DNA from 4 places in the Klebsiella sp. A52 genome. Region 4 is predicted to be linked to each of the others. Evidence: predicted binding sites of a transcription regulator. Region 4 holds the regulator's gene; each other region holds the start of a gene.
What was found. Region 4 encodes Fur, which represses iron uptake genes when iron is present. Its sites were predicted from a motif close to ATAATAATGAGAACNACTATCAA; they were not measured.

Region 1 (7,599 bases), 1.9 Mb from region 4:
CGCGCTCAATTTGATACTCGCGCTCGGAGACGTCATTAATCACGCAGTAGCCAGCAACGTGCTGCATGGCGTCGCGCTCGTCGATATAGCGCCCGCCTTTGCCAATCACTACCCCTAATTCGACTTCCCAGTCGGTCTTTTGCGAACCGCGCGGGATAATCACGTTGTCGTTAGGCCCGACCACCGCGCTGGTCCACTTGCTGAATACCACGGGTTCCTGCGGAATGTCGGCGCCGGTCTCTGCGGCGTGATCGGCATAGTTCAGGCCAATGCAGATAAACTTACCGATACCGCCGACGCAGGCGCCAATACGCGGATTGCCTTCAACCAGCGGCAGGCTGTAGAGATCCAGCTGGCGCAGACGCGCCAGACTCTCCGGCAGCAGCGCGTCGCCGCGCAGATCGTTAATATATTGCGACAGGTCGCGCAGGCGGCCGTCGTTATCGAGTACGCCCGGACGCTCGCTGCCGGGATTGCCAAAACGAAGTAATTTCATGCGTTTTCCTGATAGTGAAATAAAGCGCCGTACGGTTAGTTGCTCCAGCCGCCGTCAATAATCTGTACCGTACCGGTGGTGTAGGCGCTGGCGTCGGAAGCCAGATACAGCGCCAGCTGGGCGATCTCTTCCGGCTTGCCGATGCGGCCAATAGGCTGGCGGGCGACAAACGCCTCATAAACCGCCTCTTCGCTCAACCCTTGTTCACGCGCCTGCTCGGCAATACGTCCGCGCAGAGAAGGTGAATCGACGGTGCCCGGACAAATCGCATTACAACGAATGCCCTGGGTGACGAAATCCGCCGCCACCGAGCGGGTCAGGCCAATGACCGCCGCTTTACTGGCGCTGTAGGCGAAGCGGTTTGGTACCCCTTTCACGCTGGAAGCCACCGATGACATGTTGATAATCGAGCCGCCGCCGCGGGCGATCATCGCCGGCAAAAAGGCGCGAATCGTGTGGAACATGGCGGTGACATTCAGATCGAGAGCGAACTGCCACTCCCGCTCGCTACATTCAAGAATGCTGCCGCTATGCACCACCCCGGCGCAGTTGAACAAGACATCCAGCGGGCCCAGCGTTTCCGCGGCGGCGGCAATAGCGTCGGCGCGGGTGACATCCAGCTGCAGCGGCTGCACGCCGGGGATATCGCTCAATCCGGCAATGTTGATATCGCTGGCAATTACTTCCGCGCCAGCGGCGGCAAATAGCCGCGCGCAGCTATTGCCAATCCCCTGCCCTGCGGCGGTAATCAGAACGCGTTTTCCGGTTAGTTCCATTTCTCTCCCCTGGTCTAAAGGACTAATGGTCAGGCCATTGGTGGTAGTCAAAGGCCTGACCTTTCGCATGACAAGTCAGGCATAACCCGCTATCGTGAAGCTTAGATGTTGCAAAAACGGCCACAAACGGCACATTGGTTAACCAATTAATTACACTCGACTAACAAACACTCAAGTGTGCTGGCCAATATTTGTGCGCTTTATCACTGTCTATCGCATGAGCAAAGGTGAAACATGCCGATTACCAGACTGGAAAACCCAAGGATTTACAGACAGATAGCAGACCAACTCAAGCGATTAATTGAGAACAACGAATTTCCACCCGGCAGTCGTCTCCCGTCTGAGCGAGATTTAGCCCAGCAGTTGAACGTCAGCCGCGCATCGGTACGCGAAGCGCTGATTGCGCTGGAGGTGATTGGCCTGGTGGACGTGCGCGTCGGCAACGGGGTAATCGTCAAATCGCAGACGCCGCTCGCCGCCACCAAAGAACCGGTGATGGCGCAGGCCGGTCGCGACCAGTGGACGGAGATCGACGACGAACTCAACATAGACCTCGATTTTAACGCCGAACTTCCGCCCTTTTCCCTGCTGCAGGCGCGCCTGTTAATCGAACCGGAAACCGCCGCGCTGGCGGCGCGCCATGCCAGCCCCGAGGAGCTGGTCGCTATCCGCGAGGCCTTTGAACAGAACTGTCGCGATAACCGTGCCGGTTCAACCACCCATCCCGGCGACCGCCTGTTCCATATCCGTATCGCTCAGGCCAGCGGCAACCCGGCGTACGCGTTTATCATCGGCCACCTGCTCGGCCACCGCTACGGCAGTATGTTCCGCATGCTGCAGCGCCATTACACCCCGGACGATATGCCACATCGCTCGGAACAGGAGCATCGCGCGATCCTTGAAGCCATTGAGGCCCACGACGTACGTGCGGCAAAAAAAGCAATGAAAAATCATATTGATCAGGTGATTACCATTTTTACCCGCCGCCAGTAGCCGCGATTTCTGCGCCTGGCGCTTTACCTTGCCGAAACGGCTGGTTAAGGTACGGCGGGACGAGATTATTTTGGATGAACCACAGATGAAAACGCCGCTGATCACCCGTGAAGGGTATGAAAAACTGAAGCAAGAGATGGATTACTTGTGGCGTACAGAGCGCCCGGAAGTCACCAAGAAAGTGACCTGGGCGGCGAGTCTTGGCGACCGCAGCGAAAACGCCGATTATCAGTACAATAAAAAGCGCCTGCGCGAAATCGACCGCCGGGTGCGTTATCTCACCAAGTGTCTGGAAAATCTAAAAATCGTCGATTATTCCCCGCAGCAGGAAGGCAAAGTGTTCTTCGGCGCGTGGGTGGAAATCGAGAACGACGATGGTGATACCAAGCGCTTTCGCATTGTCGGCTACGATGAAATCTTCGGCCGCAAAGACTATATCTCTATCGATTCGCCAATGGCGCGCGCTTTACTGAAGAAAGAGGTGGGCGACCTGGCTATCGTTAACACCCCGGCGGGCGAAGCCAGCTGGTACGTCAATGAAATTGAATACGTGAAATAGCGCCGGAACATTCCGAGAGAACCCGGTCGCGGCTGGCATTTTAGCCTGGCAGCCCGTATAACTATCCCCTGATTTTTGACCCTAATGATGAATAAAACCGATGATGAATGATTCGCTCTGCCGCATTATTGCGGGTGAACTTCAGGCCAGAGCCGAACAGGTAGAAGCTGCCGTTCGCCTGCTTGATGAAGGGAACACCGTGCCGTTTATTGCACGTTATCGTAAGGAAGTCACCGGCGGTCTGGATGACACGCAGCTGCGTAATCTGGAAACTCGCCTCGGGTATCTGCGCGAACTGGAAGACCGCCGCCAGGCGATCCTCAAATCGATCGGCGAACAGGGCAAGCTCAGCGAAGCGCTGGAAAAAGCCATCAACGCCACCCTCAGCAAAACCGAGCTCGAAGATCTCTACCTGCCGTACAAACCCAAACGCCGCACCCGCGGGCAAATCGCCATTGAAGCCGGTCTCGAACCGCTGGCCGATCTGCTGTGGAATGAGCCCTCCCACGATCCGGAAACCGAAGCGGCAAACTATATCGATGCCGATAAAGGCGTGGCGGATAGCAAAGCCGCTCTCGACGGCGCGCGCTATATTCTGATGGAACGCTTCGCGGAAGACGCCGCCCTGCTGGCGAAAGTACGTGATTATCTGTGGAAAAACGCCCATCTGGTGGCCAGCGTCGTCAGCGGCAAGGAAGAAGAAGGCGCTAAATTCCGCGATTACTTCGACCACCATGAACCGATCGCTTCCGTGCCGTCACACCGCGCGCTGGCGATGTTCCGCGGGCGCAATGAGGGCGTGCTGCAGCTGTCGCTCAACGCCGACCCGCAGTTTGACGAGCCGCCGAAAGAGAGCCACTGCGAGCAGATCATTATCGATCATCTCGGCCTGCGCCTGAACAACGCCCCGGCGGACAGCTGGCGCAAAGGCGTCGTCAGCTGGACCTGGCGCATCAAGGTGCTGATGCACCTCGAAACCGAATTAATGGGCACCGTGCGCGAACGCGCGGAAGACGAAGCGATTAACGTATTCGCCCGTAACCTCCATGACCTGCTGATGGCCGCGCCTGCCGGCCTGCGCGCCACCATGGGCCTCGATCCGGGCCTGCGTACCGGCGTCAAAGTGGCGGTAGTCGACGGCACCGGCAAACTGGTGGCCACCGATACCATCTACCCGCATACCGGCCAGGCGGCTAAAGCCGCCGTCGTGGTGGCGGCGCTGTGCGAGAAACATAACGTTGAGCTGGTGGCTATCGGCAACGGTACCGCTTCCCGCGAGACCGAGCGTTTCTTCCTCGACGTGCAAAAACAGTTCCCGAAAGTGACCGCCCAGAAGGTAATCGTCAGCGAAGCCGGCGCGTCGGTCTACTCGGCTTCCGAACTGGCGGCGCAGGAGTTCCCGGACCTCGATGTTTCCCTACGCGGCGCGGTCTCTATCGCCCGCCGTCTGCAGGATCCGCTGGCCGAGCTGGTGAAAATCGATCCGAAATCAATCGGCGTCGGTCAGTATCAGCATGACGTTAGCCAGACGCAGCTGGCGCGTAAGCTGGATGCGGTGGTGGAAGACTGCGTTAACGCCGTCGGCGTTGACCTTAACACCGCCTCGGTGGCGCTGTTGACACGCGTCGCCGGCCTGACCCGCATGATGGCGCAGAATATCGTCGCCTGGCGCGACGAGAACGGCCAGTTCCTCAACCGCCAGCAGTTGCTGAAGGTTAGCCGTCTGGGGCCAAAAGCCTTTGAACAGTGTGCCGGCTTCCTGCGCATTAACCACGGCGACAACCCGCTGGACGCCTCAACCGTTCACCCGGAAGCCTACCCGGTGGTCGAGCGTATTCTGGCCGCTACCCAGCAGGCGCTGAAAGATCTAATGGGCAACAGCAGCGAGCTGCGCAACCTGAAAGCCTCTGATTTTACCGATGATAAGTTCGGCGTGCCGACGGTATCCGATATCATCAAAGAGCTGGAAAAACCGGGCCGCGATCCGCGCCCTGAGTTTAAAACCGCCCAGTTCGCCGACGGCGTTGAGACAATGAACGACCTGCTGCCGGGGATGATTCTGGAAGGCGCGGTCACCAACGTCACCAACTTTGGCGCCTTCGTCGATATCGGCGTGCACCAGGATGGCCTGGTCCATATCTCTTCGCTGTCGAATAAGTTCGTTGAAGACCCGCATACCGTGGTCAAAGCGGGCGATATCGTCAAAGTGAAGGTGATGGAAGTCGACCTGCCGCGTAAACGCATCGCGTTAACGATGCGACTCGATGAACAGCCGGGCGACAGCAACGCGCGCCGCGGCGGCGGCAACGATCGCCCGCAGGGTAACCGCCCGGCGGCAAAAGCGGCGAAGCCGCGCGGTCGCGATGCTCAGCCAGCCGGCAACAGCGCGATGATGGATGCGCTGGCCGCCGCGATGGGCAAAAAACGCTAATCTTTCCCTGCCCCTCAATACGAGGGGCAATTTTCCGCTTTTTAATGCCTGAACCTCGATTAATATATTCCAGTAACCTTTCAATAAGTTCGAACTTTATAAAGTTTCATTCTGTTAACCAATGAAACCTTTATTAAACATTAAGTGAATAAATTAATTTTTCCCTTATTTTTAGCTACAGCAACGTTCTTGCGTCATATCAAAAAATAAGCAAATTCCCCGGAAAACCGCATTTATTATCCATGTCATGTATTGATGATACAAACCATTCTCATTATCATCGTTATCAGTTAAGTTTTATTCTTCTTCGTTGGCTATAGTCCCCAGCGCCGCTTTTATAGCCGCGCCTGGAAATTCTCTTTTCGGTTAGCGATAACAAGTAGGCCCTATGCAATTCACTCCTGATAGTGCGTGGAAAATCACCGGTTTTTCCCGCGATATTAGCCCGGCTTATCGGCAGAAACTGCTCTCCCTGGGAATGTTGCCCGGCTCTTCGTTTCATGTCGTGCGCGTGGCGCCGTTGGGCGATCCTATTCATATTGAGACCCGGCGGGTGAGCCTGGTATTACGTAAAAAAGACCTCGCGTTAATTGAACTGGAAGCGGTTGCGCAATAACACCTGACCCGGCACTAAGAGTCTGAAAAATGAAAAAATTAACCGTTGGTTTAATTGGTAATCCTAATTCCGGCAAAACAACGTTATTCAATCAGCTAACCGGCGCGCGCCAGCGGGTGGGGAACTGGGCGGGGGTCACCGTTGAGCGCAAAGAAGGCGCCTTCGCCACTACCGACCACCAGGTCACCCTGGTCGACCTACCGGGCACCTATTCGCTGACCACCATCTCCTCGCAAACGTCGCTCGATGAACAGATTGCCTGTCACTATATTCTTAGCGGCGATGCCGATCTGCTGATTAACGTCATCGACGCCTCGAACCTGGAACGTAACCTCTATCTGACCCTGCAGCTGCTGGAGCTGGGTATTCCCTGCGTCGTCGCGTTAAACATGCTCGATATTGCCGAAAAACAGCAAATCCGCATCGACGTCGACGCGCTGGCGGCCCGTCTCGGCTGCCCGGTTATCCCGCTGGTCTCCACCCGCGGCCGCGGCATCGAAGCGCTGAAAATGGCGCTTGACCGCCATGAACACAATCAGCCGCTGGAACTGGTGCACTATCCGCAATCCCTGCAGCGCGAAGCCGATATGCTGGCGCAGGCGATGCCTGATGATATGCCGCTGCGTCAACGCCGCTGGCTGGGGCTGCAGATGCTGGAAGGCGATATTTATAGCCGCGCCTTCGCCGGCAACGCCGCCGACAAACTCGATCTGGCGCTGGCCAACCTGAGCGGCGAGATGGACGATCCGGCGCTGTATATCGCCGATGCCCGCTATCAAAGCATTGCCGCGGTATGCGATGCCGTCAGTAACACCCTGACCGCCGAGCCGAGCCGCTTCACCACGGCGATGGATAAAATTATCCTTAACCGCTTCCTCGGCTTACCGATCTTCCTGTTCGTGATGTACCTGATGTTCCTGCTGGCTATCAACATCGGCGGCGCCCTGCAGCCGATTTTCGACGCCGGTTCGGTGGCTATCTTCATTCACGGCATCCAGTGGCTGGGCTACACCCTGCACTTCCCGGACTGGCTGACCGTGTTCCTCGCGCAAGGGCTGGGCGGCGGTATCAATACCGTGCTGCCGCTGGTGCCGCAAATCGGCATGATGTACCTGTTCCTCTCCTTCCTTGAGGACTCCGGGTATATGGCGCGCGCGGCCTTCGTGATGGACCGCCTGATGCAGGCGTTAGGTTTGCCGGGGAAATCCTTCGTGCCGCTGATCGTTGGTTTCGGCTGTAACGTGCCTTCCGTTATGGGCGCCCGTACGCTGGATGCGCCGCGTGAACGGCTGATGACCATCATGATGGCGCCGTTTATGTCCTGCGGCGCCCGACTGGCGATTTTTGCGGTCTTCGCCGCCGCCTTCTTCGGGCAGAACGGCGCGCTGGCGGTCTTCTCACTGTACGTACTGGGCATCGTGATGGCGATTCTTACCGGCCTGATGCTCAAATACACCATTATGCGCGGCGAAGCCTCGCCGTTCGTGATGGAGCTGCCGGTGTATCACGTACCGCACATCAAGAGCCTGGTTATCCAGACCTGGCAGCGCCTGAAAGGCTTCGTCCTGCGCGCCGGTAAGGTCATTGTGATCGTCAGTATTTTCCTCAGCGCACTGAACAGCTTCTCGCTTAGCGGCAAAGTGGTCGATAACATCAACGACTCGGCGCTGGCTTCGGTCAGCCGGGTGATTACCCCAGTGTTTAAGCCGATTGGCGTGCACGAAGATA
Region 2 (7,599 bases), 630 kb from region 4:
TTCTCGCATGAAGTGAAAGAGGCGATGTCCGGCTGCCTGGCCTGTAAGGCCTGTTCAACCCAGTGCCCGATTAAGATCGACGTGCCGGAATTCCGCTCCCGCTTCCTGCAGCTGTATCACAGCCGCTACCTGCGCCCGGTACGCGATCATCTGGTGGCGACGGTCGAATCGTACGCGCCGCTGATGGCCCAGGCGCCGAAAACATTCAACTTCTTTATCAATCAGCCGTGGATGCGCAAGCTGTCGGAAAAACACATCGGCATGGTCGATCTGCCGCTGCTCTCCGTACCGTCGCTCAAGCAGCAGCTGGCAGGCCATCGCTCCGCCAATACCACGCTTGAGGATCTGGAAGCAATGAGCGTCGAACAGCGCGCGAAGAGAGTGCTGGTGGTGCAGGATCCGTTTACCAGCTACTACGAAGCGCAGGTGGTGGCTGACTTTGTCCGCCTGATTGAAAAAGTCGGCTATCAGCCGGTACTGTTGCCGTTCTCACCGAACGGTAAAGCGCAGCATATCAAGGGGTTCCTGACGCGCTTCGCGCGCACGGCGCAGAAAACCGCTGATTTCCTCAACCGCGTAGCGCAGCTGGATATACCGATGGTTGGCGTCGACCCGGCGCTGGTGCTTTGCTATCGCGATGAATATAACCAGACGCTGGGCGAGAAACGCGGCGATTTTCGCGTGATGCTGGCGCATGAATGGCTGACCGAGGCGATAGCGCCTTCAGCCGGGCGGGACAACAGCGGCGAACCCTGGTACCTGTTTGGCCATTGCACCGAAGTGACGGCGCTACCGGCCGCGCCTAAACAGTGGGCAGAGATCTTTGCCCGTTGCGGGGCGAAAATGGAGTACATCAGTACGGGTTGCTGCGGCATGGCTGGCACCTACGGCCACGAAGTGAAAAACCACGCCAACTCGCTGGCGATTTACGCGCTTTCCTGGCAGCAGGCGATGGCGCGTTTACCGCGCGGTCGCTGTCTGGCCACCGGCTATTCCTGCCGAAGCCAGGTGAAGCGTATCGAAGGTAGCGGGGTTCGTCACCCGCTGCAGGCTCTGCTGGAGATTATGGGATGATTTGGAAACGTCAGGCTTCGCTGCCGCAGCTTAACGCGATGGGCGAGGGAAACATGGTTGGCCTGTTGGATATTCACTTTGTGTCCATCAGCGATAACGCGATTGAAGCGACGATGCCGGTGGATCACCGTACACATCAGCCTTTTGGTCTGCTACACGGCGGCGCATCGGTGGTTCTGGCTGAAACCCTTGGCTCGGTCGCGGGCTATCTGTGTACCGAAGGAGAACAAAAAGTGGTCGGCCTGGAAGTCAATGCCAACCATATTCGTTCGGTGCGCAGCGGGCGGGTGCGAGGGGTTTGTACCGCCTTGCATGTTGGCTCTCGCCATCAGGTGTGGCAAATCGATATCACCGATGAGCAGGGGCGACTGTGCTGCTCCTCACGGCTGACCACCGCCGTGGTGTAACGGTCTCCACATTATTTTAAGGGGATGCGCTTGCATCCCCTTCTTGTTATTGCGTTTCGTCCTTGATGACCTCGCTGGCGCCGTTTTTCTGCACCGAGGCGATACCCTTTTTAGCCGCATCTTTCGACGAGTACATCTCGCTGGTGGCGATGGTCTCATGGTTGTCAGCCTTCAGCAGAAAATACCACGGCTGCGAGACACTCTTTTCAGACTTTTTCAGTACGTAATATCCCATTTCTCACTCCTTCGGCGTTAACGAGCACTGAATAATCTGTAGACCATGGCTAACGGCACGGCAAGCAATCATCTAATAAATATATATTTGTTAAATCATTCGTTATAATTATGCTACTATTTTAATTACGAATTACATTCACGGTAACAAAGAGGACGGAGTTAACCATGGGTATCATTTCCTGGATCATTTTTGGTTTGATCGCTGGTATTTTGGCTAAGTGGATTATGCCGGGCAAAGACGGCGGTGGATTTATTGTCACCGTGATCCTCGGTATTATCGGTGCGGTAGTCGGTGGCTGGATCAGTACGTTATTCGGCTTTGGCAAAGTTGACGGTTTTAACTTCGGTAGCTTTGTCGTGGCGGTAATTGGCGCACTTGTGGTGCTGTTTATCTACCGTAAAGTGAAGAGCTAATACGCCGAGCGCTTATTCACGCTGAGACAGCAAACCGCCGTGAATCACGGCGGTTTTTTTGTGCTCATGATAGCCGCAAGCAAACAAAAAAAGCCCGCTGGATACCGGCGGGCGAACCCATTTTGGCAAATTTTTCGGATGCTTCCTTACAAAGGGCGTAAACACCGTTTTGCCGGATGTTAAGGCGCAGCCCGACCGCTTCCCGGCTGGAGAAGCGGCTGGACAATTTTATGCCCAATTCAGTGGTAAAATAAGCTAACAAAAACGGTAGGGGAAGGGGGGATGGTTACTCCAGTAACACGCTCATCACCAGCAGCACTACCATGCACATCGACATAATACTGATATCAATCATCCTGTAAGACACAAGCTCCCGTAAATAATAGCCCAGCGTTGCTCCGGCAAGTATTCATCAACGACGTCAATTGTACATGAGTAAACGCAGACTTAACCAACCCTGCTTTTAAGAATTAACTCACTTCATCACAAAATTGAATCGTTCTGCAAACAAGGCTTGCTATTAATTGCCAGCAGCGTCGATTGGCGCTTTGGGGAAAATCTGTAGTCGGGCTTCGGATGTGTAAAATGGAATCAGCAGAAAAGCTAAACCTGCACCACCGGTTGCATACTGCACTGCCAGATCGGCGCTGCGGGTGATAAATATTTGATGACCTCCCCAACTACAAGCCACGCTCATATCCGGCGTACAGTTTTTCCATTTGCTCAGTAACTCGCCACTTTTTGTCAGGTATAAGTACTTCTTGTCCGAACCCGATGGCGGCGCCGCGGATTCGGCTAACAGGATGAACGTTTGAGTGCTTACTACTTTCCCTTGTCCGTCTAACGATGAGGCCTGTAGCGTTGCGGTAGGGTAGTTGAAGCGTAATTCAACGGTTGCGGCATTTTTATCACTGACGTAAAAAACCTGCGTTAAATTATCCGCGCCCCAATACTTTCCGCCGCTGGATTGAAGCGGTTTGATCTTAAATCGATATACGTTCTGCGTGCGTATATCCTGGCGCTGGGAGTATTCGGCATTGTATTGCGCGCTTTGCGGCGCGTTAACCGAGCAGCCGGTAAGTAACCCCATTAATATTAATGCTGAAATTTTGCGCATGCCTTCCCCGTCCATCATTCATCTATTGCCGCCGGTTGATTATGCCCGTTAAGCCAAACGATAAAAAACGCAGAACGCTACCAAACTCGGTAGGTCGTTGCATCACGCGCCATCTGTCATATAGTTAAAATAAGTGGTGGCACGCTTGTTATTGCATCATGGAACAGAGAGGGAGATATGACAATTACGCTTTGCAAAGCTTGCGGTACCTCCTATGAATTTAGCGAAGGCCCTGCACAACAACATTGCCCGATCTGCGAAGACGAGCGTCAATTTGTTCCTGTGGGCGGGCAGCAGTGGATTACGTTAAATAAGCTTACCGCATCGCATAACAATAAGTGGCAGCAGCATAACAGTGGGCTTTTTAGCATTCGCACCATCCCCAGTTTTGCCATTAACCAGCGTGCATTTCTGCTGCGTACGCCGCAGGGCAATATTCTGTGGGACTGCATCGCCAACCTCGATGAGGCGACAAAAACGCTGGTTTCCGCGCTGGGCGGCCTGAAGGCCATCGCTATCTCACATCCGCATTACTACAGTTGTATGCAGGATTGGGCGGCGGAGTTCAAGGCGCCAATCTATCTGCATGGGGATGACCGCCAGTGGGTCATGCGCGACAGCCCGTGGATTACCTTCTGGGAGGGCGATAGTCTGCAACTGACGGCCGATGCCAGTCTGATCCGCCTTGGTGGGCATTTTGCTGGTGGCTGCGTCCTGCACTGGGCGCAGGGCGACGGCCTGCTATTATCCGGCGATATAGTCCAGGTTGCGCCGGGAGCTAACGCCGTTTCTTTCATGTGGAGTTATCCCAATATGCTGCCGCTGCCGGCTGCCACGGTGAGTGATATCCTCCGACGTCTCGACGGGGTGAAGTTTAGTCAAATCTACGGCGCGTTTGAAGGGCGGGAAATTCTGGTTAATGCCCAAGAAATCGTACGTCAATCGGGGAAAAAGTATGTGGCATGTTTGGCCAGACATAGCGTCTAGTTATGCCGGGCTCTCTTTAGGACGAAAAAAACTGAATCGGAAGTATTCTTGAACCAGTAATATGCCCGGCGAAAGTTCATGAGGAATTGGCCATGAATATTTCTGGTCTTGAGCGACACTTATTATTTTGTGTCAATGTTTCTGGTTTATTTACCACAAAAATGATAATCGATAGTCTGCATTGGGCATTGCTTGTAGCGGTTTTTTACAATGGGGTTTATATCATTGTTTTCTTCGCCAGCGAGTCACTTACCGTGGTGCAATAAATATTCTATGGAAAAGTCATTAAAGGCATGGCGAAGAGCGTCAGCGTGGGGGGCGTTTCTTGTTGTGTCTGTATGCCCCTGTGACGGGGCATGATTGAAAATTATAATGGAAAGTCTTTTGATAGAAGTGGGGAATAATATTTGAGTTATTAATATTTCTTTTTGAATGTGTTTTTTTGTTTTTTTCGATCCTTGATATAGGAGATGAAAACAGCAACGGCAAGTAACAAAAGAATTATCACAATAATAACGAAAAATAAATTTTCCATTTGAGATATCCTCAGGAATGAAGATCGGCGATTTTATTGTTATGGCGAAGAATCTACCTCTCTACCAGGAAAAATCCTAGTAAAAAATACGCGTCAGATAACAAAAAGTATAACCGAATGATGGTTCATAATAGAGGTGGCATTAAATTCCGAATTCCAGCGGCAGAAACGCTATTTTCTATAGCTAATTACTATTATTTCCCTTTGATGACATCCTGAAGGCACAAGCGTTCTCAATCCTGGCGCTGAAAAGAAAGCTGCCTGTGGCTACCACATAGACGGGCCTTTTGCCTATTCAATAAATAGGTATTTTCGATACATCTTTCTTCATTGCCACTTTATCTACGCGCTTATCCTAATAACTTATTATTTATCAATCTATTAATTGCAAAAAATGCGGCCTGATAACCTCTCGACCAGGGTCTATGCTTATAGAAAAGCGTAAAAAGGGGCGAAATGGCCGAATACCCCTGTTCCCGCAGGGTTGAAGTGATAATCATTATCACTAACATGAGGGTAGGGCCCGATAGCGGCAATCGATGAGGTAGAGCGATGGAATTACAAACAAGCACCTTTAATCCCGACGATTTTAACTGGCAGGGGCTGACGATGACCCCCGCGGCGGCGGCCCATATCCGCGAACTGATGCATAAACAGCCGGACAAGCAGGGGCTACGTCTGGGAATCAAAACCAGCGGCTGCGCCGGTTTTGGCTACGTGCTGGAGATGATTGCCGAACCGGCGGACGACGACCTGCTGTTTGAGCGCGACGGCGCGAAGCTGTTTGCGCCGCTGCAGGCGATGCCGTTTATTGATGGCACCGAACTGGATTATGTTCGCGAAGGCTTAAATGAAATATTCAAGTTTCATAACCCGAAAGCGCAGCACGAATGCGGCTGCGGCGAAAGCTTCGGGGTGCAGGCGGAGTAACTATGTCTCGAAATACTGAAGCAACTGACGATGTCAAAAGCTGGACCGGCGGCCCGCTCAACTATAAAGAAGGCTTCTTTACTCAGCTACAAACCGATGAGCTGGCCAAAGGCATTAACGAAGAGGTGGTTCGCGCGATTTCCGCGCGTCGTAATGAACCGGATTGGATGCTCGAATTTCGTCTCAACGCTTTTAAGGCGTGGCAGGAGATGGAAGAGCCGCACTGGCTGAAAGCGCATTACGATAAGCTCAATTATCAGGATTACAGCTACTACTCGGCGCCATCCTGCGGTAACTGCGATGACACCTGCGCCTCGGAACCCGGCGCGGTACAGCAAACCGGGGCGAATACCTTCCTGACGAATGAAGTCGAGGAAGCCTTTAACCTGCTTGGCGTACCGGTGCGTGAAGGCAAAGAAGTGGCGGTGGACGCCATTTTCGACTCGGTATCGGTGGCGACCACCTACCGCGAGAAGCTGGCGGAGCAGGGGATCATCTTCTGCTCCTTTGGCGAAGCGATTCACGATCATCCAGAACTGGTGAAAAAGTACCTTGGTACCGTAGTGCCGGGCAACGACAACTTTTTCGCCGCGCTGAACGCCGCGGTCGCCTCTGATGGCACCTTTATCTACGTGCCGAAAGGCGTGCGCTGCCCAATGGAACTGTCGACCTATTTCCGTATTAACGCCGAGAAAACCGGCCAGTTTGAACGTACGATTCTGGTCGCCGACGAAGGTAGCTATGTGAGCTATATCGAAGGCTGCTCGGCGCCGGTACGCGACAGCTATCAGCTGCACGCGGCGGTGGTGGAAGTCATCATCCATAAAGATGCAGAAGTGAAGTACTCCACCGTGCAGAATTGGTTCCCCGGCGATAACAATACCGGCGGCATCCTTAACTTCGTCACCAAGCGCGCGCTGTGCGAAGGCGAAAACAGCAAGATGTCGTGGACCCAGTCGGAAACCGGTTCGGCTATTACCTGGAAATACCCGAGCTGCATCCTGCGCGGCGATAACTCGATCGGCGAATTCTTCTCGGTGGCGCTGACCAGCGGCCATCAGCAGGCGGATACCGGGACCAAAATGATTCATATCGGCAAGAACACCCGCTCGACCATTATCTCAAAAGGGATCTCCGCCGGACACAGCCAGAACAGCTATCGCGGGCTGGTCAAAATTATGCCGACCGCCACTAACGCCCGTAACTTCACCCAGTGCGATTCGATGCTGATCGGCCCGGACTGCGGGGCGCATACCTTCCCCTATGTTGAATGCCGCAATAACAGCGCCCAGCTGGAACACGAAGCCACCACCTCGCGTATTGGCGAAGATCAGCTGTTCTACTGTCTGCAGCGCGGCATTAGCGAAGATGATGCGATCTCGATGATCGTCAATGGATTCTGTAAAGACGTGTTCTCAGAATTGCCCCTGGAGTTCGCCGTCGAAGCGCAAAAATTGCTGGCTATTAGCCTTGAACATAGCGTCGGCTGATAATTAAGGAAAAAAGATGTTAAGTATTAAAGATTTGCAAGTCGCCGTAGAAGACAAAGAGATCCTGCGCGGGCTGAACCTTGAGGTGCGCCCCGGCGAAGTGCACGCGATCATGGGCCCTAACGGCTCAGGGAAAAGTACGCTCTCGGCGACTCTCGCCGGACGGGAAGATTACGAAGTCACCGGCGGCAGCGTCGAGTTTAAGGGCAAAAACCTGCTCGAATTAGCCCCGGAGGATCGCGCCGGGGAAGGCATTTTTATGGCTTTTCAGTACCCGGTGGAAATTCCCGGCGTCAGTAATCAATTTTTCCTGCAAACCGCGCTCAATGCGGTGCGCGGCTATCGCGGCCTGGAGGCGCTGGATCGTTTCGATTTCCAGGATTTAATGGAAGAGAAGATCAAACTGCT
Region 3 (7,599 bases), 2.5 Mb from region 4:
GCGTAAGGAGAGGATCCCCTCGGCGCTTAATTGCCGTAGATAGCCGACGTCCGGTAGCTTTTGCGCGGCGGCAGGCCAGGTGCTGGTGCTGTCCTTCGCCACCAGTTGCTGCCCGGCGTTCAGCGCGTAGACGATTTCGGTAACGTCGCCGCCGAGGGAAATCACCCGTTCGGCGGCCGCGCTGGCGAACAGCGGCAGTGCGGCAAGCAGTATTCCCCAACGTTTCATGCCGGCTGCCCTTCCGCACACAGACGCGCCACCTGCGCGCGCCACTGTTCTTGCTCCGGGTGGCCTTCGCTGCGCTGGCCGTACAGTTGAGCGATTTGCGTACCGTCTTTGGCAAACAGTTCGACGCTGGTCACGTGGCCATCGGAGGTCGGTTTACGGGTGACCCAGATTTCATCCACGCTGTCTTCGCGCAGATGTAGGGTGAAGGCGCTGTTGAAGATGTTGATCCAGCCGCGCATCGGCGCCAGCTTTTCCAGCGCGCCGGTGAAGATCTGCACGCAGCCGCGGTTGCCGACGAAGATCATGATTTCATTGCCGTCCTGGCGCACCGTTTCCAGCAGTCCCGGCAGCGCATTATTGTCGATGCGGCAGGCCAGATCGTCGCTCACCAGGCGGAAGGCCTGCTGACGGGAAAGATTGTGTTTACGCAGCAGACCGAAGAACTGGTGCACATCGGTCATCGCGCGCCACTCGTTTTCCAGCGCCGCGGCGTCGGCGGCGTCGGCGTACTTCACGCGATCGGCCGGGCGAATCGTCAGCGCGCCGGGCGCCGTCTCGCTGAATTTGTCTACCAGCGTTTGCCATGCCGCCATATCGGTTTGCCCGGTGGCATAGACCTTAAGCAGGGCGTCGCCGTGCGGGTCGAAGAACTGGATGCTCTGGCGGCCGTTATCGTTGAGGTGGAACACGCTCGACCACTGGCTGAGGAACAGGCGCAGGTCGAGCGCCCGCGGGTTGAGCACCAGCCCGGCGTGGCCGCTCAGGTGTTGATGGGTAAATTCGCCGACCTGCTCGTGCACCGCGTATTCGTTGCGGCAGATGCATTTGGTTTCGCCGACGCTCTCCAGGGCGGCGATAATCGCCCGTACGTCGTCGTGTAGACGCACGGCATCGTGACCAACGCGCGCGGCGGTTAATTCGGCTTCGCTAATTCCCATCTCTGCGGCGATGTCGCGGGCATATTTGGCGGTGGAGCGGGCTTTGGTGGCCTGGTAGCGCTGCCACAGATCGTCGTGTGCGTTTTGCATAATCCACATCCTTCTCTACGATGAATATCCCCGGCCCGCGGGCCGGGGTGCAGGTTTGTTATTATTCGGGCGATCAGAAATCGATATTCACGCCCAGTTGCCAGGTCCTTCCGGGCATCACAGCCAGCGCTTTATCGTTGGCATCCTGATTAGTACTGGTCTCGATGTTGCGGCTGCTCAGGTAATCCCAGTATTTACGGTCGGTAATGTTGTAAACCCCGCCGTTGAGACGAACGTTCTTCGCCACCTGCCAGTAAGCGGTCCAGTCCAGCATGCCGTAGCCCGGCACGCGCATATATTCGGTGCTGGAGTCGGCGATGGCGGAGCCGGTGTTGTTGTAGCTCTCGCGGCTGGTGGCGGTGGCCTGTTTGCCCTTAACAAAGGTGGCGGTCAGCGCCGTACCGTAGCGCTTAGCCGGATCGTCCCACGCCACGCCGACGATCGCTTTCATCGGCGCGACGCTGTCGAGGTCGACGTATTTATCGCCGTAGTAGCTGGATTTCGATTTCCCTTCGCTATAGCCCCAGGCGAGGGTGGCGCTCAGGCCATCGACCTGCTCAAACCAGGTGCCGAAGTTAAACTTAGTGCTGATCTCGCCGCCGTAGATATAGGCTTTATCGCGGTTTTCCGCTTGATAAATGGTGTAAATATTCGACGGGACGTTAGTGAATTTGCCCGGATTGTTGGCGCGCGAATAACGCGTATAGGCGATAAAGTTCTTATAGCTGTTGTAGAACAGCGCGGTACGCACGGTGATGCCTTCGGTGACTTCGCCCTTGATACCCCATTCGATATTGTCGCTGGTCTCGGTTTTCAGATCGTTGTTGCCGATTAGCGCGTACTGCTGGCTGCCGGCATAGCTGGAGCCCAGGTTCCACGAACCATACAGCTGGCTGGCATTCGGGAACTGCGCGCCGCGCTGGTACTGCAGATAGGTCATCAGCCGCGGCGTAATGTCGTACTGGAACGCCAGTGACGGCAGCACTTGGGTATCGCTGTTTTTACCATACAGATTCGCCACCGACGATTCGGTGAGCACGCTGCTGTTGGCGCTAAGATCGGACAGATCTTCCGGTTTAGTCGACTGATGCGTCACGCGTACGCCGGGAATAATCGCGAAATTGTGGCTATCGAGATCGAAGTTGATCTTATCCTGCACGTAGCCGCCGAGGGTGTAGCTGCGGCTGTCTGCTTCCGGCTGCATAATTTCGCTGTAGACGCTGGGGATCGGCGACTGGCTAAACGGCCGCTGGGTTTTGGTCGTGCTGGCATTAAAACCGGCGCTCAGGTCGTGACGGCCGATGCTTTTCGCGAGCGCGGTCTGCAGGCCCCAGGTATCGGTATCGTAGTCGGAATTGACCGTCTGCATTTTGCGGGTGACGCTATCCGGCATCCAGGTCCAGTCGTGAGCCTCGGTATGCTGGTAGTAAACCTTGGTCGAGACGCTGTCGATGTAATCGTTCATCGGCGTCCAGTCGTCCTTCAGGCTCAACCCCCAGCGCCGCGTCTGGTTGGTCTGGTTGGCGGTACCGATCACGCTGTTACCGCTGGAGTCCCACGAATCGAAGTGGCTGTGGTTGGTCTTGTGATAGTAGTCGAAGGTGCTGGTGAACTTATGTTCATCGTTCGGCTGCCAGATGCCGGAGGCCATAAACGCGTCAGAGTGCCAGTTTGCCGGGTAAGCGTCGACGGTACCGCTGTTGTTCTCGGTTTCCTGGCCATCGCGGCGGCTGTAGACGAAAATGCCGCGCAGCGTTTCATCGCCGCCGGCGACGGTGACGCCGTTATGCCAACTGCGGTCGGAAGAGTCGTAGCCGCTCTGATAGCCAAAGGCGCTGGTTTTGCCCGGGCGCAGATAGTCATCCGCCGATTTCGGGCGGAAGGAGACGTTGCCGCCGATTGAGCTGTTAGCGGTCTCGGTTGAGGTGGCTCCCGACTGAATATCCACGCTGCCGTACATATAGGGGTCGATATAATCGCGGCCAATGCCAAAGGTGTTGAGGCCGGAACGGCCAACGTAGCCGCGGCCGGTGGCGTTCGGCTGGGCAATGCCGTCAACATCGATGCCGACGCGGTTGCTTTCAAGACCGCGGATGTTGTAGCCGGTATAGCCGCCGCGATCGAAACCGCTTTTACCGTTGCCGGAACCGCCGCTGGCGCCGGTGGCGCTGATGAGGGGTTCATAACGCATGATTGAGCCGAAGTCGTTGGCGCCTTTGTCCTGCAGTTCCTGCGCGCTCACCGCGTGCTCGCTGCCGGCTTTCAGCTGTGGGGCCGGGGCGGTCACCACCATCTGTTCCGCGCTATCCGTCGTGTTATCCTGGGTCACGGCCGCGATAGCGGCATTCTGCGCGATTGCTGCGAGCAGAGAAGTCGCCAGCAGGCTTTTCTTACGCCATGCTGCTGATTGAGTCGATTTGTACATTAGTAGCCACGCCTTGATAATTATTAGTATCGGCTCACGCGTTACTTCCAGAGTGCAGGTTGGTCCGTGTTTTCCCTGGCGGACAGTGGTATTCCTGATTTAGTAATTGCGAATGGTAATGATAGGTATTATCGTTTGCAACAAAATATTTACCTATACCCTAAATAATTCGAGTTGCAGGCAGGCGGCGACGCAGAGAATCCCCTGGAGCTTACTCAAATAAGTGACTGGGGTGAGCGAGGAAGCCAACGCACATGCAACTTGCAGTCTGACGGGTATATTCTGCATTTTGTTTACATTCCTTCGGACGGGAGCAACACAACATGACTCATAAAGCGGCGGTTACCATAACCTACTGTTCCCAATGCAACTGGATGCTGCGCGCCAGCTGGATGGCCCAGGAGCTGCTGCATACCTTTAGTACCGATATCGCTTCGGTCACGCTGGTGCCCGGTACCGGCGGCATTTTTACGGTGAGCGTCGATGAGGCGCTCATCTGGGAGCGCAAGCAGGACGGCGGTTTTCCGGATGCGGCCGAGCTGAAACGGCGGGTGAGAGACGTCTGCTTCCCGGAAAAAGCGCTGGGGCATGTGGATAATGCCGGGAAGCAGGTCTAAAACGGCTGGCTGTGATTAACGTCCTAGCTCAACGTTGACCAGCACGCTTTGTCGGCGGGTGCGGATAATGGATACCGCCTCTTCCAGTACGCCGGGGAGATCTTCCGCCAACGAAACTGTCAGCGCAGCCGCGCGGCTGGAGGCGGCGAGGGCGGCGAAATCTGGCGACGACGAGAACGCGGTGGCCGGGATAGCGTTCATTTTAGCGGCATAGCCGTCGGGATAGAGCGCCCGGGTGCCGCCCGCCACCGCTCCCCAGCCGCCATTGTTGCCGACCACCACCAGCACGGGGAGCTTCATCACTTCCGCGATGTGGTGGCACACCGCCGGATTGGCAAAGAGATAGGAGCCGTCGCCCACGGCGGCGATGATAAGCTCACCCCGCCGGGCGAGCTGCAGCCCCAAGGCGATGGGCAACGCTTCACCCAGACCGCCCGCCAGCGCTTCCTGGTAATAACTGTCCGCCTGAGTCAGGCCGGCAAACTGCGGCATTGTTGTCAGTTCGGAGACGATCTTCCCCTGGTGTTGGTTGGCAAGCTGACCCAGGCAATAGCTCAGCCAGGGTTTGCCAATCGCTCCTTTTTGGCCGGCGTGGAGGAGGGCTTCACGTTGGTCCTTCGCGTGTTGTATCAGGCTAAGCACATGCTTTTCACGTTCAGCCACCTGCTGTTGCTTCGCCGCCACAAGCGGCTGGAGCGCCTCTTGTAAAAGTTCGAATACCTCGTCGGTTTCTCCGGCCAGATTGATATCGGCGCGATAGCCGCGGACGGGGTAGCGGGAAAAAAGCGGATCGGGGCCGATCTGGATCACCTTACAGCTTTCGTTGCAGCGGCTTTCTTCGATGATCCACGGGGCCTGTGAGTCGATAATGATGATGACGTCGGCAGCGGAAAGCCAGCCTTTGGGATCGCTGCCGGCCAGCATAGGATTGTCGCTGCTAAGGGTGACTTCAGTACCCCAGTATTCCACCACCGGAATAGCCCACTCCTTAACCAGGGTATTGAGCCGCGCAAAGCCACCAGACGTTCTTGCGCCGCGCTGGGCGAAGATGACCGGCTGTCTGGCATTGGCTATCGCATCGGCGGCGCTGGCAATATCCGCCCGCGTTGGCGCATAGCGGACCGGCTGCTGGGTGGGGGAGGCATAAAGCGCTTGTTCATCGATGGTGAACGTTTCGCATAGCGGCTCGCGGGGCAGGCTCAAATACACCGGCCCCTTTGGCAATGAACGGGCTATCGCCCATGCTCTGTCAACATGCTCGCCGACCTGATCGGCAATGCGTAATTCGAAGTCCCATTTCACCGACTCACGAATGAGCGCCGCCTGATCGCGCATCTCCTGGCCGTAGCCAATCGGCGTGTTGCGACAACCAAAGTGTGAATGCTCGCTAATCGGCGTGCGTCCGCCAAAAATCAGCACCGGAATATTGCTGTTGGCCAGATTGATAACGCCGCAGGCGGCATTGGCCAGGCCTACGTTGGTGTGGACCATGACGGCCTGCACTTTCCCGCTCCCGAGATAATAGCCGTGGGCCATGCCGATGGCGGCGTTCTCGTGGGGACATATCACCAGCTCCGGTACCTGTTGTCCCGTGGCGCGCATTTTGGCCCACGCTTCAATAACCGGGGGATAATCGGTACCCGAATTAATAAAAATATAGGCCACGTCGAGGGCCTGAAGCCGGTGCAGTAATAATTCAGCGGCCGATACAGTGATAGAAGTCATATTCTCTCCGGATTAACGCGATGTTATCGCCGTGATTAAAAGGTCAGGAAAATAAATGCGCCCATCGTAATGATGGAAGTAATAATACTTAGCGCCATGGTCGAGGCCATTTCTTGCTCGCCGGACTTATATTGCATGGCGATAATAATGGCGATCGAACCCACAGGAATCGCCATCGTTAATACCACTTGTTTTATTTGCTCCATGCTGAAACCCATTTTTAACAAAATGAGGTAGCAGGCGCCGGGCACCAGAATATTACGAGCGATGACGGTAATAATAGTGGCTGAGGTGATGACAATGCTGCGAGTATAAAGCACGATGCCTGCGGCAAACAGCGCCAGTCCACCGGAGGCCTTACCCAGCAGGCCTAGCGACATTGATACGGTTTCAGGAATATGAATATCCATTAATACTAATATCAGCGCGACAACCGGCGACCATACCACCGGCTGCTTGATGGCGTTGATCACCCGCGTGGTAAAAGAGATATTCTGGCTTTTATCCCCCGTTGCAACGGACATCAGAATCATCACCAGCGGAAGCTGGAAGACATTTTGCGTAATACTGGAAACAGTAATTAATGAGGCGCTGACGGTGCCGAATAAAAAAGCCAGTACCGAGGTGCCAATGAAGGGAACGGCCGGCGAGCCGATGGCCAGAGCCTGTAAAGTACTGAGCGCCAGGGAGCGTTTGCAGATATAACGGGCAATAACTAAAGGAATAACAAAACTCAGAATTAGCGCAAGGATAATGGCGATGGCGACAGGGCCCATGCTCATCACGATATGCCGCGGCGTCATGACCATATTACTGAAAATACTCAGTGGTAAAGCATACAGCATTACAATTTTATTAATATCACCAGCCTGTTGCCAATTGAAGTCTTTACGTTTACCGCTGATATAGCCAATGAGAACGGTAATGATAACGGGTAATATAGCGCCAAGAATTAATAGAATGTTGTTCTGTGTCATAGTGATGTATTCTCATTATAAATTATTGTTAGAGACAGAGTGTTGAACTATAAATATTGAGAATGATTCCCCCCTGGAAATTCGCCGCTGTTGCAATATTGATTTTCCTTGATTACTGCATTTTTGACGCAAAAAGAAGCGAGGGGGAAATGTAAAAACAATCCGTTCAATGAGTAATTGTCATGGCTATGAAAATTAAACAGATACAAGCCTTTCTGACCGTCGCCAGCGAAGGGAATATGACCCTGGCAGCGGAGAAAATGGGGATTACGCAATCCGGACTCAGCCGATTGTTGCTGTCCCTGGAAGAGGATCTGAATGCCACCTTATTTGAACGGCACAAGCATGGAATGGCGTTAAGCGAGTATGGCAGCGCGTTTTTACCCTATGCCATGACAATGTTGAACACGGAGAACAAGGCCAGAGAGGAGATGGCGCTGATCCGCGGAGCGGGCAAGGGGATTTTGAGAATCGGCTGCGTATCCAGCCTGTTAACCAGCCACTTTATTGATAAATTAGCCGCCTTTCATAAAAGCCATCCCCAGATACATATCAAAATCTTAGACCGCATTGACTCAGAGTTATTTAAACTGCTGCTG
Region 4 (7,599 bases):
ATGAAAACCGAACCGAACATCCACGCCAGCAGGTTATGCGGGAAAATCTGGTAGAAATCACCGGCCAGCGGCGGGTGCAACAGAGAGCCTTTGAGCCCCAGCGCCAACAGTAGAAACAGGACAAGACCCGCGACCAGCGCCAGCACCGTGGCGATCCCCGCACGGCGATATAAACTGCCGAAAGCGGCGGGCCGGGCGTAATGTTGATAGGTTTCCAGCCGCACTTCCGCCATCGCTTTGGGAACATTAATCGCAAACTCGTGCGGCGGGGCATACTGGCAGGCGTGCAGGCAGGCGCCGCAGTTGTGGCACAGGTTCGCCAGATAGTTAATATCCGCCTTGCCAAATTCCAGACGCTGGGTCATGGCCGGAAATACGGCGCAAAAGCCTTCGCAATAGCGGCAGGCGTTACAGACCTGCATCACCCGTTCGACTTCCGCTTCCGGCTCGGTGATGATTTGCGCCTCGATGATCAGCTTTTCAAGCGACTTCATGATGTTTCTCCTGCTGTGCCGCCAGGGCGGCTTGCTGACCGGCAATGCGGCCGAATGTGGTGCCAATCGACATGCCTACGCCGGCGGTATAGCCTTTGCCCAGTACGTTGCCGGCCATCATTTCGCCGGCGACAAACAGGTTGCGGCTCGGCTTACCGGCAAAGTGGACGGCGGCGTGTTGATTGACGTACAGCCCGAGGTAGGTGAAGGTGATCCCTGGACGCAGGGCATAACCATAATAAGGCGGCGTATCGATAGGCCGCGCCCAGTGGGTCTTCGGCGGCGTCAGGCCGGAGGTGGTGCAGTTATCAAGACGGGTATGGTCGAACTGGCCTGGCGTACAGGCGGCATTGTAGCTGGCGATGGTCTGTGACAAACGTTCGCCGTCCAGCCCCAATTGGCGCGCCAGTTCTGCGATGGTATTGGCCTGGGCGCCCGGAAATACCGGCGGCATAAATTGTCCAACGGCTTTGCTGTCGATGATCGAATAGCCGATTTGCCCCGGCTGGTGGGCGACCAGACGGCCCCAGATGGCGTAACGTTTGGGCCAGAAATCTTCCCCTTCATCATAAAAGCGCTCGGCATCGCGGTTCACCACCACCCCCAGCGACACGCAGTCGACGCGGGTACAGATGCCGCCGTCATAGAGCGGCGCCCGGGCGTCAATGGCGACGCAGTGCGACTGTGAAGGATCGCCGATGATATCGGCCCCGGCATCGATCATAAATTTGAGCAGCACTCCCTGATTAAAACGGGTGCCGCGGATGAGAAAGTTGTCTGCAGGCCATTCGCCGCGCTCATTTTGCCCCCAGGCTTCGCGCAGCCACTCGCGGTTAGATTCAAAACCGCCGGCGGCGAGCACGCAGGTTTTAGCGGCGATCCGCTCAGTGCCTGCCAGCGCGGCGACGAATTCGCCATCACGTAATTCAAGCGCCTGTACCGGGGTGTTATAGCGGATCTGTACGCCCATCTGTTCGGCGCTGCGGTAATAGGCATTGACCAGGGCTTTGCCGCCGCCCATAAAAAAGGCGTTAGTGCGGGCGACGTGCAGGGCGCCGGATAACGGCGGTTGAAAGTTAACGCCATGGCGGCGCATCCAGTCCCGACAGTGCGACGAGGTGCGGATCACCAGACGGGCCAGCGCTTCGTTGGTATTGCCGTCGGTAACGCGCAGCAGATCCTGCCAGTATTCTTCTTCCGGATAGCTGTCGACTAAGACATCCTGCGGCGCATCGTGCATACAACGCAGATTACGCGTGTGCTGAGAGTTACCGCCCCGCCATTCCCGCGGCGCGGCTTCCAGCAGCAGTACGGATGCGCCTGCTTCCCGGGCGGTTAAGGCGGCGCATAACGCGGCGTTGCCGCCGCCAATCACCAGTACATCCACCATTATCGGCTCCATTACGCTTTGACTAATTGTTAAATTTGTAATGGAAATGTAAGGTGCAGGGGCGGCAGGCGCTATGGCGTAAAGCTAAAGGGGGGTTTAGTGTGTGTAAAGACTGGCGCCCGGCCAGTTGCCGGATTCAACTAGCTGGCGCATGACTTTTGCCAGCATTACCCGTGCCGCAAGGCCTGCCGGGGTGAGTTCGTCATCGGAAAGACTGACCAGAAAATTCGGTCGGCTAAGTACCGGATTATCGACGCCGATCACTCTTAGCGCCTGGCTGTCGAGATGAGAAATCGCCGCGCCCGGCTGCAGCGTGGCGCCGAGCCCGTCACGAACGGCGCGCATCAGCAGGGCCAGGCCATCGATTTCAGCCACCACGTCAACGTTGATGGCGTGCTCCTGGCAAATAGCGTCCAGCCTGCCGCGCAGGCCATGCCCCTGGCTTGGCATAATCAGCGGGATGGCGGCCAGTTGGTTCGGGGAGATGCTATCGCCGGGCAGCGGCGCCAGCACGTCATGGGCGCCAATCAGGAACAGACGTTCCTCAAGAATGGGTCGGGCGCTCCAGCGCAGGATCTTCTCTTTCTGGAAAACGATGGCTAAATCGAGCTGGCGGGTGTTGATCATCCGTTCCAGATTGCCGGAGAGGCTCTCCACCAGGTGCAGGCGGACGTCGGCGTAGCTTTCGCGCATGGCGTTGATAAAAGGTACGCCCAGTACAGAAGCGGTGCTCGGCGCCATACCGACGCTGACGTGACCGGAAAGGCGCGCTTCACGCGCGGCGAGAATGGCATCGTCAGCATGGCGCAGCGCCAGTTGCGCCTGCGAGTAAAAGGCGAGGCCGGCGCTGGTGGGCATTACGCCGCGCGAAGTCCGTTGCAGCAGGCGGATAGCGAGTTCATTTTCCAGACGCGCCATTTGCTGGCTGAGCGCAGAGACGCCAATATTCAGATCGAGCGCGGCGCGGCCCATACTGCCGGTTTCCACAATGCGGACAAAATAGCGTAGCTGGCGCAGCTCCATATTGACTCTCCGTACAAGGCGTTATGCTCTGACAGAATACGCATGCCGGTGGATTTCGCCCATAAAAAAGCCAACCTTGAGGTTGGCTTTTTACAACAAACGAGACGGGAAATTATTTATTCACCGCATCGTGGGCATGTTCATCTTCGCGGCAGTCGCCTTCCGCACAGTGGCCGTACAGGTACAGGCTGTGGTTGGTTAAGCGGATGCCGTGTTGCGCAGCAATTTCACGTTGGCGGGATTCGATAGAATCATCGCTGAACTCGATCACTTTGCCGCAATCGAGGCAAATCAGGTGATCGTGGTGGTGCTGCTGAGTCAGCTCGAATACGGATTTACCGCCTTCGAAGTTGTGACGAGTCACGATGCCTGCATCGTCGAACTGGTTCAGCACGCGGTAAACGGTAGCCAGACCAATCTCTTCACCCATATCGATCAGGCGTTTATATAAATCTTCCGCACTGACGTGATGGTTATCCGGTTCCTGCAACACTTCCAGAATTTTCAGTCGGGGAAGTGTGACTTTCAGGCCAGCCTTCTTTAATGCGATATTGTTGTCAGTCATGCGGAATCTGTCCTGTTGCTAAAGATCGGCTTCCTTCAAAGGGAAGCAATACAGAGAATCACCCGATGTAATGCGTCTCATTATAGAGCTGCAACTCTGAAATGAAAACTGCAACCATCGCGCCTTGTAAGCTGTCAAAAACGAATTACCAGCTACAAACTGTGTCACGTGACCTCGTGGAATCAGAGGACATTGTACAGATATGTGATGAAAAGTTAAAAACTTGTAGCTATTAGTTTGATTGCTTTTATCTATTAATTCAGCGCAGCTTAATAGCTGCGCTGTTTGATTCTTAGGCGTTTTTGATTTCTTCCAGATGCAGCTCTTCGGAAATCTGCTTCACCCACTTCTCAACGCGCTCGTTGGTCAGTTCCGGCTGACGGTCTTCATCAATCGCCAGACCTACGAAGTGATCGTCGTCTGCCAGGCCTTTAGAAGCTTCAAAGTGGTAGCCCGCGGTCGGCCAGTGGCCAACGATGGTTGCGCCGCGCGGTTCAATGATGTCACGAATGGTGCCCAGCGCATCGCAGAAGTATTCTGCGTAATCTTCCTGGTCGCCGCAGCCAAACACGGCTACCAGCTTACCGTTGAAGTCGATCTCTTCCAGCGTCGGGAAGAAGTCGTCCCAGTCGCACTGCGCTTCGCCGTAGTACCAGGTTGGGATGCCGAGCAGCAGAATATCGTGGCTTTCCAGATCTTCTTTGCTGCTCTTGGCAATGTCGTGAACTTCAGCAACGTCTTTACCGAGCTGCTTTTGGATCATTTTTGCAATATTTTCGGTGTTGCCGGTGTCGCTGCCAAAAAAGATGCCGATGATTGCCATGAGTAAAATAACCTCTTGAAACTTAATGATGTGGTAGTGGCATTATGCCTACAGTTAACGGCAATCATAGCAGAACAGGGAAGGGCGCGGAAACAGCAATAACGTCCTGGTGCACACTCTGCTACATGAAAGCGATTTTTTTGCGTTTTTCAGACTTCGCCCTGATTACGCAGGCAGGCCAGTTGGTGCATCAGCATCTCTTCGATAAGATCGCTGCGGCTCATGTTGCGGGCTTCCGCCAGCTCATTAAGCGCGTCGACCGCATCGGCGTTGAGCTTCAACTCAACGCGCTTCAAGCCGCGAACTTTATCGCGTTTGAGCTGATTGCGTTTGTTGATGCGCAGTTGTTCATCGCGCGAAAGCGGATTGGTTTTCGGTCTACCCGGGCGACGCTCATTTGCGAACAAATCTAATGTCGTTCGGTCCGTTTGTTCTTTTGCCATGATTCAGAGTGACTTCGGGGAAACAAGCTGCCGGGCTATAGCCGGCGCAGATAGCGCGCCATAATACATCAGGCGAACCGCCGCGCCAACGACCGCGGGCATTATGCCGCGCGGTCGGGCGTTTTTTAGCCACTCAGGCTTCAATTGTGCTCAGATAACGGCGAATTGCGCGTAAAACCGCCTCGGGTTTTTCCGCATGCACCCAGTGTCCGGCGCCGGCAATGACGTGAGCGCGGGCCTGCGGGAACTGCGCCAGCAGCGCGTCGCGGTATTCATCGGTGACATAAGGGGAGTTGCCGCCGGGAATAAATTGCGCCGGGTGCGGCCAGGCTGGCACCGTTTCCCAGCCGACAATATGCGGGTATTGATCCCACAGCGCCGGCACGTTGAAGCGCCACGCGCCGTCGACAAAGGATTTCAGCAGAAACTGAATGACGCCTTCTTCATTTATATGCTCGCGCATCACCTGCGCCGCCTGCTGGCGGGTGCTGGCGGCGGATTCGCTGACGGCGTTAATCGCCGCGAAGATCTCATCGTGACGGCGGACGTGATAAGCCACTGGCGCAATATCAATCGCCACCAGCCCGGCGATGCGATCCGGCGCCAGCGCGGTCAGCGCCATCACCGCTTTGCCGCCCATTGAATGGCCGATAAAGGTCGCTTTCTCTATCTGATGATCGTCAAGAGTATCCAACAGATCCTGCGCCATCGCGCGGTAGGTCATCTCCGGCGAACGCGGCGATAAGCCGTGGTTGCGCATATCGACCTGCAATATATCGTAGTCGGCGACCAGATCGCGGGCGAGGATCCCAAGGTTGTCCAGGCTGCCGAACAGGCCGTGTACCAGGACGATTGGGGATTTATTGTGCGGGTTTTGTGCAGATTGCGCTCGGCTATTTAATTTCATGGCAAAGTTCTTTTTTTCGCTCCGTCGGGTTAGGGTATTATGTTGGACATTCTGCCATTAGGCTGCAAGACCCGGAAGCATTCTGAGTTTTACCGCCATCCTGGTTTGACGCTATTCGCGGTTGGGATTTGTCCTCTATCTGATGCCTTTTGCGCAGTAGTGTGAAAGACAAAGGATAGTTAATCCCGACGACTTGTATTCAGAAACAAAGAAATCGCACTGGATTAAGATGAAAACAATCGAAGTTGATGATGAGCTCTACCGCTATATTGCCAGCCACACTCTGCATATCGGCGAGAGCGCATCCGACATTTTACGGCGCATGCTGAAATTTACCGCCGTTTCTCAGCCTGCATCTGGCGCGCCTGCGGCGAAAGCCGCGCCGGCGGCTGCTCCTGCGGCGGCGCCAGTCGTCGAAGCGAAGCCGGCCAACCCGGTTAAAGATAAAGTCCGCGCCATGCGCGAACTGCTGTTATCTGACGAATACGCTGAACAAAAGCGCGCGGTTAACCGCTTCATGCTGGTATTGACTACGCTTTACTCGTTAGACAGTAAGGCTTTTTCAGAAGCCACTGAATCTCTGCACGGGCGCACCCGCGTATACTTCGCCGAAGATTCACGGACGCTGCTGAAAAGCGGTAATCAGACCAAACCGAAACAGGTTCCTGGTACGCCGTGGTGGGTTATCACCAATACTAATACCGGCCGTAAATGCAGCATGATCGAACACATCATGCAATCAATGCAGTTCCCTGCGGAGCTGATTGAAAAGGTTTGCGGCACGATCTAGTTAATTAAACTTTGCACCAGAAGGATCAGGCAATGGCAATCGATAAACGTGCGGGTCAGCCGGCACAACAGAGTGATTTGATTAACGTCGCCCAGCTGACCGCTCAGTACTATGTGCTGAAGCCGGAAGCGGGTAATGCGGAGCATGCGGTTAAGTTCGGCACCTCCGGCCATCGCGGTAGCGCAGGGCGCCACAATTTCAATGAGCAGCATATTCTGGCGATTGCGCAGGCGATTGCGGAAAACCGCGCGAAAAATGGTATCACCGGCCCGTGCTACGTGGGTAAGGATACCCACGCTTTATCCGAACCGGCATTCATTTCCGTGCTGGAAGTGCTGGCGGCGAACGGTGTTGATGTGATCGTTCAGGAAAACAACGGTTTCACTCCGACGCCGGCGGTCTCCAACGCGATTCTGGTGCATAACAAAAAAGGCGGCCCGCTGGCGGATGGTATTGTGATCACTCCATCGCACAACCCGCCGGAAGATGGCGGTATCAAGTACAACCCGCCAAACGGCGGCCCGGCTGATACCAACGTGACGAAAGTAGTGGAGAACCGCGCTAATGAACTGCTGGCCGCCGGTCTGCAGGGTGTGAAGCGTATCTCTCTCGACGCCGCGCTGGCGTCCGGCCACGTAAAAGAGCAGGACCTGGTGCAGCCGTTTATTGAAGGGCTGGCGGATATCGTCGATATGGCGGCTATCCAGAAAGCGGGCCTGAAACTGGGCGTCGATCCGTTGGGCGGCTCGGGTATCGAATACTGGAAACGTATCGGCGAGCACTACAAGCTGGATCTGACCATCGTCAACGATCAGGTCGATCAGACGTTCCGCTTTATGCACCTTGATAAAGATGGCGCGATCCGTATGGACTGCTCTTCCGAGTGTGCAATGGCGGGTCTGCTGGCGCTGCGCGATAAGTTCGATCTGGCCTTCGCCAACGATCCGGATTACGACCGTCACGGTATCGTGACTCCGGCTGGGCTGATGAACCCGAACCACTATCTGGCGGTGGCTATCAACTACCTGTTCCAGCATCGCCCACAGTGGGGCAAAGATGTTGCGGTTGGTAAAACGCTGGTTTCTTCGGCGATGATTGACCGCGTGGTTAACGATCTGGGCCGTAAGCTGGTGGAAGTGCCGGTAGGCTTCAAGTGGTTTGTTG

Region 1: a site for Fur is predicted at 5,514-5,536, ahead of feoA (ferrous iron transporter A). Genes of this name have one in related genera too.
Region 2: a site for Fur is predicted at 5,261-5,283, ahead of sufA (Fe-S cluster assembly scaffold SufA). Genes of this name have one in related genera too.
Region 3: a site for Fur is predicted at 3,794-3,816, ahead of KGA69_RS11400 (TonB-dependent receptor domain-containing protein). Genes of this name have one in related genera too.

The regions. Positions count from the first base shown of each region.
Region 1 is NZ_CP074437.1:1,731,358-1,738,956, reverse strand. Features, by position in the region: gene KGA69_RS08065 (fumarylacetoacetate hydrolase family protein) at 1-496, opposite strand, end outside; gene KGA69_RS08060 (SDR family oxidoreductase) at 532-1,272, opposite strand; gene KGA69_RS08055 (FadR/GntR family transcriptional regulator) at 1,507-2,265, shown strand; gene greB (transcription elongation factor GreB) at 2,351-2,824, shown strand; gene KGA69_RS08045 (Tex family protein) at 2,925-5,255, shown strand; gene feoA (ferrous iron transporter A) at 5,644-5,871, shown strand; gene feoB (Fe(2+) transporter permease subunit FeoB) at 5,901-7,599, shown strand, end outside.
Region 2 is NZ_CP074437.1:4,274,287-4,281,885, reverse strand. Features, by position in the region: gene KGA69_RS20240 (D-2-hydroxyglutarate dehydrogenase YdiJ) at 1-1,074, shown strand, start outside; gene menI (1,4-dihydroxy-2-naphthoyl-CoA hydrolase) at 1,071-1,481, shown strand; gene KGA69_RS20230 (YegP family protein) at 1,528-1,716, opposite strand; gene KGA69_RS20225 (GlsB/YeaQ/YmgE family stress response membrane protein) at 1,884-2,132, shown strand; gene KGA69_RS20220 (hypothetical protein) at 2,653-3,249, opposite strand; gene KGA69_RS20215 (MBL fold metallo-hydrolase) at 3,427-4,236, shown strand; gene KGA69_RS20210 (hypothetical protein) at 4,329-4,502, shown strand; gene KGA69_RS20205 (small membrane protein) at 4,652-4,771, opposite strand; gene sufA (Fe-S cluster assembly scaffold SufA) at 5,324-5,701, shown strand; gene sufB (Fe-S cluster assembly protein SufB) at 5,704-7,191, shown strand; gene sufC (Fe-S cluster assembly ATPase SufC) at 7,208-7,599, shown strand, end outside.
Region 3 is NZ_CP074437.1:2,418,952-2,426,550, forward strand. Features, by position in the region: gene KGA69_RS11390 (heme/hemin ABC transporter substrate-binding protein) at 1-228, opposite strand, end outside; gene KGA69_RS11395 (hemin-degrading factor) at 225-1,256, opposite strand; gene KGA69_RS11400 (TonB-dependent receptor domain-containing protein) at 1,330-3,681, opposite strand; gene KGA69_RS11405 (Rdx family protein) at 4,005-4,298, shown strand; gene KGA69_RS11410 (thiamine pyrophosphate-requiring protein) at 4,314-6,023, opposite strand; gene KGA69_RS11415 (AEC family transporter) at 6,059-7,000, opposite strand; gene KGA69_RS11420 (LysR family transcriptional regulator) at 7,183-7,599, shown strand, end outside.
Region 4 is NZ_CP074437.1:4,907,753-4,915,351, reverse strand. Features, by position in the region: gene tcuB (tricarballylate utilization 4Fe-4S protein TcuB) at 1-494, opposite strand, end outside; gene tcuA (FAD-dependent tricarballylate dehydrogenase TcuA) at 481-1,884, opposite strand; gene tcuR (tricarballylate utilization LysR family transcriptional regulator TcuR) at 1,981-2,907, opposite strand; gene fur (ferric iron uptake transcriptional regulator) at 3,020-3,472, opposite strand; gene fldA (flavodoxin FldA) at 3,765-4,295, opposite strand; gene ybfE (LexA regulated protein) at 4,445-4,738, opposite strand; gene ybfF (esterase) at 4,872-5,645, opposite strand; gene seqA (replication initiation negative regulator SeqA) at 5,875-6,435, shown strand; gene pgm (phosphoglucomutase (alpha-D-glucose-1,6-bisphosphate-dependent)) at 6,468-7,599, shown strand, end outside.